2 regions of the Streptomyces sp. NPDC018964 genome follow, and region 2 is predicted to be linked to the other one. Evidence: riboswitches for the same ligand, from Rfam matches in the RefSeq annotation. Region 2 holds a riboswitch; the other holds the start of a gene.

Region 1 (4,204 bases), on a different contig from region 2:
CGGGCGCGCAGGAAGTCCGCGTCGGCGCCCAGGCCGTGCACGCCGACGCGCGTCTCCCCGAGGCCGTCCGCGAAGCGTTCGCAGCACGCGGTGAACGCGTCCGCCCAGCGGCGGGTGAGGAAGCCGAGCCGGTCGGCGCCGAGCATGCCGCGCAGTACCTGCCGCGCGATGTCGTCGGGCAGCAGCGCGAAGTACTCCGGCGGCGCCCACGGCGTGTGCGAGAAGTGCGCGATGCGCAGGTCGGGGCGGAGCTCGCGGAGCATCCCGGGGACGAGGGTGAGGTGGTAGTCCTGGACGAGGACCGCCGCGCCCGGCGCCGCCTCCTCGGCCAGCGCCTCGGCGAACGCCCGGTTGTAGGCCTCGTACGACGCCCACCGCCGGCGGAACTCCGCGTCGAAGACCGGCTCCAGCGGCGTCTGGTACAGCATGTGGTGCACGAACCAGAGCACCGAGTTGGCGATCCCGTTGTACGCGTCGGCGTGCACGTCCGCCGGGACGTCCAGCATGCGCACGCCGTCCTCGCCGACCCCGCGCCGCACCGCCTCGCGGTCGCCGTCGGACAGCGCCGAGCACACCCACAGCGCCCCGGCGTCCGGCCCGATCGCCGACAGCCCGGACACCAGCCCGCCGCCGCCCCGCCCGGTCCGCAGCGAACCGTCGTCCTCCACCGTGTACGAGACGGGTCCGCGATTCGACGCGACCAGCACCTGAGCACCCTGAGCAGCCTGCGTGACAGCCATGGATGTCACCTAGCCCGGCCCCGGAGACCTCAAACGCGCGTGATCGGCCGTATACGGGTCAGGCCACCCTCCGCGCCCGGTACTCCGCGATCTCCGCCATCGGGGGCCGTTCCTCGGTGTCGACGGAGTACGTACGGGGTTCGAAGGTGTCGCCGGTGCGCTCGAACTGGGTGAGGGACGGGCGGATCAGATGGCCGCGGGCCAGGCGGAGCTGGGCGGTGCGGTAGATGGCGGCGGCCATCCGGCCGAGGGCCTGGCCGTCCTGGTGGCGGTGGATACGCACGCCGACGTCGACCTGGGCGAGGGCGTCCAGGCCGGCCAGGTGCAGGGCGTCGACCAGCATGCCGAGCTCGACGCCGTACCCGACCGGGAACGGGAGCTGTTCCAGCAGGCTCCGGCGGGCCGCGTACTCGCCGCCGAGCGGCTGGACGAAGCCGGCGAGCCGGGGCCAGTGCATGTTCAGCAGCGGGCGGGCCATCAGCTCCGTGACCCGGCCGCCCTGACCGGCCGCCGAGCCGAGGGGGCGGTCGTACATGGCCTTGACCAGCTGCACGTCCGGCTCGGTGAGCAGCGGGCCGACGATGCCGGAGACGAAGTCGGAGGAGAACTCCCGCAGGTCCGCGTCGACGAAGCACACGATGTCGCCGCGGGTGACGAGCAGGGAGCGCCACAGCACCTCGCCCTTGCCGGGGACCGCCGGTATCCGGGGCAGGATCGCGTCCCGGTGCACCACGCGCGCGCCCGCGGCCGCCGCCACCTCGGCCGTGCGGTCGGTCGAACCGGAGTCGACCACCACCACCTCGTCGACCAGCGGGACCTGGAGCACCAGGTCGTGCCGGATCGCCGACACGATGTCGCCGACCGTCGCCTCCTCGTCGAGCGCGGGCAGCACCACGCTCACCGTCTGCCCCGTCGCGCGCTTCGCCGCCAGCATCCGGTGGAGCGGGCGGTCGGCCACCGACCAGGACCGGTCGGTCAGCCAGCGCTCGACTTCTTCCAGCACGGTCCCGGACTCCTCACTGGCCTGTGATCCATCTCGCGGTTCGGACGACTATCTCAACCATGCAGGCCTTCGGTTACAGTCTTGAACAACGCCGATGACCACCGCATGCCGGGGTCACCGCGCGGAAGACAACTGAACACCGCTCATCCAGAGGGGCAGAGGGATACGGCCCGATGAAGCCCCGGCAACCCTCCAGTCGGTTCTTGTCACACGGACGTGGCGAGGCTCCCGGCTAGGGAAGGTGCCAAATCCGTCTCACGGCGAGGTGCGTCGTGAGGAAGATGAGGAGAAAGGGCCTCGCCTCCATGGCTGTGCAGACCGTTGCAAGCACCACCGATTCCGCCGCCGCGAACTCCGTCGACCTGGGCCCCGCCGCCGCGCTCTCCTGCCGCGAATGCGGACACCGGGTCCCCCTCGGCCCCGTCTTCGCCTGCGAGGAGTGTTTCGGCCCGCTGGAGATCGCGTACGACTTCTCGGCCCACGACGCCGAGGAGCTCCGCAAGCGGATCGAGGCGGGACCCGCGAACATCTGGCGCTACGCGCCGCTGCTGCCCGTCCCGGCGGACGTGGCGGCCAAGCCGAACCTGAACCCCGGCTGGACCAAGCTCGTCCAGGCCGACAACCTGGCGCGTGAGCTGGGCGTCGACGCCGGCAAGCTGTTCGTCAAGGACGACTCCGGCAACCCGACGCACTCCTTCAAGGACCGTGTCGTCGCCCAGGCCATCGAGGCCGCCCGCGCCTTCGGCTTCACCACCCTCTCCTGCTCCTCCACCGGCAACCTCGCCGGCGCGGTGGGCGCCGCCGCGGCCCGGGCGGGCTTCCGGTCCTGCGTGTTCATCCCGCACGACCTGGAGCAGGGCAAGGTCGTCATGGCCGCCGTCTACGGCGGTGAGCTCGTCGGCATCGAGGGCAACTACGACGACGTGAACCGTTTCTGTTCCGAGCTGATCGGCGACCCGGCCGGCGAGGGCTGGGGCTTCGTCAACGTCAACCTGCGGCCGTACTACGCGGAGGGGTCCAAGACCCTCGCGTACGAGATCTGCGAGCAGCTCGGCTGGCGGCTCCCGGACCAGATCGTGATCCCGATCGCCTCCGGCTCGCAGCTCACGAAGATCGACAAGGGGTTGCGGGAGCTGATCGAGCTCGGTCTGGTCGAGGACAGGCCGTACAAGATCTTCGGCGCGCAGGCCGAGGGGTGCTCGCCGGTGTCCACCGCGTACAAGGCGGGGCACGACGTCGTCCGCCCGCAGAAGCCGGACACGATCGCCAAGTCGCTGGCGATCGGGAACCCTGCGGACGGGCCGTACGTGCTGGACATCGCCCGTCGGACGGGCGGGGCGGTGGAGGACGTCACGGACGGGCAGATCGTCGACGCGATCAAGCTGCTCGCCCGGAGCGAGGGGATCTTCGCGGAGACCGCGGGGGGTGTCACGGTCGGCGTGACGAAGAAGCTGCTGGAGAGCGGGGCGCTCGACCCGTCCCTGACCACGGTCGTGCTCAACACCGGGGACGGTCTGAAGACGCTGGACGCGGTGGCCGGCACCGGGCTGACCGCGACGATCCGTCCCAGTCTGGAGTCGTTCCGTGAGGCCGGGCTTGTCTGAGTCGTTCGTCCGCGGGTCCGTTGTGGCCGGCCGTGCCCGCGCGGCGGCAGCCGCATGTCACACACCGTCCCGCGCCCCCAGGGTGCTGTCCCTTCCGGAGGTTTCGAAGTGAGCGTGACTGTCCGTATCCCCACCATCCTGCGCACCTACACCGGTGGGCAGGCCGAGGTCGCCGCCGAGGGCGCGACCCTCGGCGAGGTCATCTCGGACCTGGAGAAGAACCACGCCGGGATCGCCGCCCGGGTGCTGGACGACCAGGGCAAGCTGCGGCGGTTCGTGAACGTGTACGTCAACGACGACGACGTGCGGTTCGAGCAGGGGCTCGAGACGGCCACCCCGGACGGGGCCGGCGTGTCGATCATCCCGGCGGTGGCCGGAGGCTGATCATTACCTTCGGTAATGACGGTTACCCGGTGTCCGGGTCATTGCCCCCTCCGTGAGAGAAGCGGAGGGGGCAATTCCATGGGATTGAGCGCGGTAGAGTTGGGGAACGCGCTCCCGGTCCATCGACCGGAAACACTGATTTCCTGCCGCGGGTCCGACTGAATGCAGCCAAAGTGTCGGCCCTTTCGCGCCATTTGCGCCCTTTGTGCGGCCCGACTTGCCCTGGAATCGGGTGAATTCTCACCACATTCCGGACCGGCGCCGCCAAGATTTCTCGTCCGACTGACCTGTTGCAGACGGCAGTTGGACAGATACATTCAGCCGCGGTCGACGCGTTCCGGCGCACGCCCCCAACCATTGGGGGGTGAGGTCTGACCCGGATCCGCGAAGTGCGGATCCGTGCAAGGGCCAGTAATAGGGGAGTTAGGCATGGCTCAGGGCACCGTCAAGTGGTTCAACGCGGAGAAGGGGTA
Region 2 (4,204 bases):
TTCGGCCCGCAGAAGGGGGCGGGTCCGGAGCAGGTCGAGGAGTTGTCGGCGGCGCTGGAGAACTGGGCGCGGGTGCTGACCCGCGATCTCGCCGTCACCGGCACCGATCTGCGCCTGGGCCGCGGTACGGGTGCCTCCGGCGGACTGGGCGCCGGGCTCGCCGCCCTGGGCGGGTCCCTCCTGCCCCGCTTCCAGGTCCTGCTGGACCACCTCGACCTGGACGCCCGGCTGGCCCGCGCCGATCTGGTCGTCACCGCGGAGGGCGCCCTGGACCACCAGACGCCGCGCGGCAAGGTCCCGGCGGAGGTGGCGCGCCGCGCCAAGCTGTCCGGGCGGCCGGTGCTGGCGCTGGCGGGGACGCTCGGGGAGGGGGCGGGGGAGGTGCCGGGCGTGGACGCCTGCCACGGCATCCTGCCCGCGCCGATGGCTCTGGCGGAGGCGCTGGTGCGGGGCGCGGAGCTGCTCACCGACGCGACGGAGCGCGCGCTGCGCATGATCGTCCTGGGCGCGCGCCTGCCGGCGACCACCTAGGTTTTTCGCCCCCGCCGCCCCTTCCCGTTCCCGTCCCCCGGGGGCGCTGCCCCCGGACCCCCGCTCCTCAAACGCCGGAGGGGCTAAATCTCAGCCCCTCCGGCGTTTGAGGAGCGGGGTCTGGGGCGGAGCCCCAGGTTCGGGACGGGAAGGGGCGGCGGGGGCGAAAGAAATCACCCGCGGGCGGAGGTGTCCGGGACGCAGCGGCCGTCCACCGTCCGGTAGGACCACCTCGCCCCGTCCCGCACCAGCTCCCGCACCGCCCGCACGAACCGCTCCACGTGCTCGTCCGGCGTCCCCGCCCCGAAGCTCACCCGGATCGCGTTGAGCGACTTCTCCCCGGGCCCCGCCTCGGGCGCCCCGCACTCCCCCTGCGCCCCCGCGTCACCACCGAGCAGCGTCCGCACCAGCGGGTGCGCGCAGAACAGCCCGTCCCGTACGCCGATGCCGTACTCGGCGGAGAGCGCGGCCGCGAAGTGGGAGCTGTTCCAGCCCTCGACGACGAAGGAGAGCACGCCGACGCGCGGGGCGTCGTCCCCGAACAGGGACAGGAAGCGCACCTCGGGCACGTCCGCGAGTCCCGCGCGCACCGCGCCGATCAGCTCCTCCTCGCGGGCGACCAGGGCGTCGAACCCGGCCTCGGTGAGCGCCGTGCAGGCGGAGGCGATGGAGTACGCGCCGATGACGTTGGGCGATCCGGCCTCGTGGCGGGCGGCGCCGTCGTGCCACTCCACGTCCACTCCCCCGTCCCCGCGCCGGGTGACCCTGCGGCTGGCACCGCCGCCCGCGAGGTACGGCTCGGCCTCCCGGAGCCAGTCGGCGCGGCCGGCCAGCACGCCGGAGCCGAAGGGGGCGTACAGCTTGTGCCCGGAGAAGGCGACCCAGTCGACGTCCAGGTCACGGACGCTCACCGGGTGGTGCGGGGCGAGCTGGGCGGCGTCCAGGACGATCCGGGCGCCGTGCGCGTGCGCGGCGGCGGCCAGTTCCCGTACGGGCCACAGCTCGCCGGTGACGTTGGAGGCGCCGGTGACGCAGACCAGGGCCGGGCCGTGGGGGTCACGGTCGGCGAGGGCGCGCTCCAGGGTCTCCACCGCCTGCCGGGGGCTGCGCGGGGCGTCGAGGAAGGTGACGCGTGCTCCGCGCCAGGGCAGCAGGGAGGCGTGGTGCTCGGTCTCGAAGACGAAGACCTCGCAGCCGTCGGGGAGCACGGTGGCGAGCAGGTTGAGGGAGTCGGTGGTGGAGCGGGTGAACACCACCTGGTCCCCGGTGCGGCAGTCGAGGAAGTCCGCGACGGTCCGGCGGGCGTTCTCGAACAGGTCGGTGGAGAGCTGGGAGAGGTATCCGGCGCCCCGGTGGACGCTGCCGTAGTACGGCGCGTAGGCGGCCACGTCGTCCCAGACCCGCTGGAGGGCGGGGGCGCTGGCGGCGTAGTCGAGGGCGGCGTAGGTGACCTCGCCGCCGGTGACGAGGGGGACGGTGACGTCCCGGCCGAGGACGGGCAGGGGGGCGCGGACGGACGTGTCGGCGGCGACGGACATGGCACAACTCCCGGTGAGGCAGGCGGAATCTCCGCGCGAGCGCACATCGCTCGAGCGCGGAGGGAGGGGAAAAGGGGTGCGCGGAGGCGGGGCTCGGCAGCCCTGGCCCTGTCGTGACGTTCCCGGCGTCCGCCCGGAGGTCGGGCCGCGTGGCGTCAGGTGCGTGCCCTCGGCGTGCCGGTCCCCGAGCCCCGTACGGGATGTACTCGGCTCAGGTCCCGGTGCGGCGGAAGTGCGTGCACGGCGTCACGCGACGGGCGGGAACGGGCGACAGGGCCTAGCGCATTCGCTTGCTCACGGAAGACTCCTCGACGACCAGGACCCCTGGTGTACGAGGGGCCCGCGCTTGCCGTGGGCCTTGCTGCTCACGGCCTGGTCTTCACCCGGGGCACCCCGCCACGGACGGAGGGTTGCCGGACAGCCGGCCGGGGCCTGATGGCTGTCACTCATGACCTGGACAGGAAAGTACGTGAAGTGATCGACGTCCCGCAACCCGTGTCCGGATCGCGGGACGTCCCGCGGCCCGACGGGAGGACCTGCCCGGCGGATCGGCCCGAAGGAAACCGCCGGTGCCTCACAGCCCCGGTCAGCGAGGACGATGAAAGTACCCCGCGCGGGGAACCCGCCGGGCGGGCCTTACGCGTTGCTGGCGGCCACCCAGCGCTCCAGGACCCGCTTGGCGGCCCCCGAGTCGATCGCCTCGGCCGCCTTCGCCATACCGGCGCGGATCCGCCCCGTCAGGGTGCCGTCGCCGGGCTCCAGGGCCACCAGGGCCGCCGCCGAGTTCAGCAGCACCGCGTCCCGCACGGGACCCGGTTCGCCGTCGAGGAGCCGGCGGGCGACCTCGGCGTTGTAGGAGGCGTCGGCGCCGCGCAGGGCCTCCACGGGCACCAGGTCGATGCCGACGTCGCGCGGGTCGAAGGTCTCCTCGTCGACCTTGCCGTCGCGGACGACCCACACTCTGGAGGTGGCGGTGGTGGTCAGCTCGTCGAGTCCGTCGTCACCGCGGAACACCAGCGTGGAGTTGCCGCGTTCGGCGAAGACCCCGGCCATGATGGGCGCCATCCGCAGGTCGGCGACCCCGACCGCCTGTGCCTTGACCCGCGCCGGATTGGCCAGCGGGCCGAGGAAGTTGAACACCGTGCGGATGCCGAGCTGGCCGCGGGCGGCGGCGACGTGGCGCAGCGCCGGGTGGAACTTCACCGCGAAGCAGAAGGTGATCCCGGCCTCCTCGGCGACCTCGGCGACCCGTCGCGGGGTCAGCTCCAGGTTGACGCCGAGCTTCTCCAGGACGTCGGAGGCGCCGGACGCGGAGGAGGCGGCCCGGTTGCCGTGCTTGACGACCTTCGCGCCGGTGCCGGCCACGACGATCGAGGACATCGTGGAGATGTTGACCGTCTTGGCGCCGTCCCCGCCGGTGCCGACGATGTCGACGGTCGCGCCCGGCACCTCGATCACGTTGGCGTGGTCGTACAGCGCCCGCACGCAGCCGGTGATCTCCTCGACGGTCTCGCCCTTGGCCCGCAGGGACACCGCGAACCCGGCGATCTGCGCGTCGGTCGCCTCGCCGCGCATGATCAGGTCCATCGCCCAGGCGGTGTCGTCGGCGGACAGGTTCCGTCCGTCCAGGAGTCCGTTCAGCAGGGCGGGCCAGGAGCGGCCCGCCGCGGTGTCGCCTCCAGCGGGGGTCACAGCGCTCATGGCCGCTCCTGACGGTCGTGGAAGGGTCGCGGGGACCCGGCAGGTCCCGGGCCCCACCCTATCGAGGTCCGGGGACGGCGAAGGGCCCCCGTCCGCAGAACGGACGGGGGCCCTTCGCCGTCGTGTGGCGACTGGGGTGAGGTGCCGAAGGGGATCAGTGGTGGCCGTGGCCGCTCGTGATCTCCTTGTACTCCTCGACGGTCGGCTTCGGGATCTGGGCGTCCTCGCCGTAGTAGCCCTTGCTCAGCTTGGCGCGCAGCTTCTCGGTCGCCTTCACCTTGCGCCGGACACCGTTCTCGTCGACCTCGGGGCCGATCTCGAACGGCTTGTACTGCTCGTGCGCGGTGAGGGTGTACATCTGCTCCTGGCTGAGCGGCTCGTGCACCTCGATGAACTCACCGTGCGGCAGGCGCTTGATGATGCCCGACTCGCGG

Evidence for each region. Region 2 has a riboswitch for S-adenosylmethionine ahead of ACH5AO_RS15595 (aminotransferase class V-fold PLP-dependent enzyme). Riboswitches for the same ligand answer to the same signal wherever they lie in the genome.
Region 1: another riboswitch for S-adenosylmethionine. It lies ahead of thrC (threonine synthase); the one in region 2 lies ahead of ACH5AO_RS15595 (aminotransferase class V-fold PLP-dependent enzyme).

Annotation. Positions count from the first base shown of each region.
Region 1 is NZ_JBIRYZ010000025.1:10,636-14,839, forward strand. Features, by position in the region: gene ACH5AO_RS30375 (trehalose-6-phosphate synthase) at 1-740, opposite strand, end outside; gene ACH5AO_RS30380 (glucosyl-3-phosphoglycerate synthase) at 799-1,743, opposite strand; SAM riboswitch class I at 1,884-2,031, shown strand; gene thrC (threonine synthase) at 2,049-3,347, shown strand; gene ACH5AO_RS30390 (MoaD/ThiS family protein) at 3,456-3,731, shown strand; gene ACH5AO_RS30395 (cold-shock protein) at 4,161-4,204, shown strand, end outside.
Region 2 is NZ_JBIRYZ010000008.1:76,829-81,032, reverse strand. Features, by position in the region: gene ACH5AO_RS15600 (glycerate kinase) at 1-531, shown strand, start outside; gene ACH5AO_RS15595 (aminotransferase class V-fold PLP-dependent enzyme) at 705-2,069, opposite strand; SAM riboswitch class IV at 2,407-2,523, opposite strand; gene trpD (anthranilate phosphoribosyltransferase) at 2,706-3,770, opposite strand; gene ACH5AO_RS15585 (cytochrome bc complex cytochrome b subunit) at 3,925-4,204, opposite strand, start outside.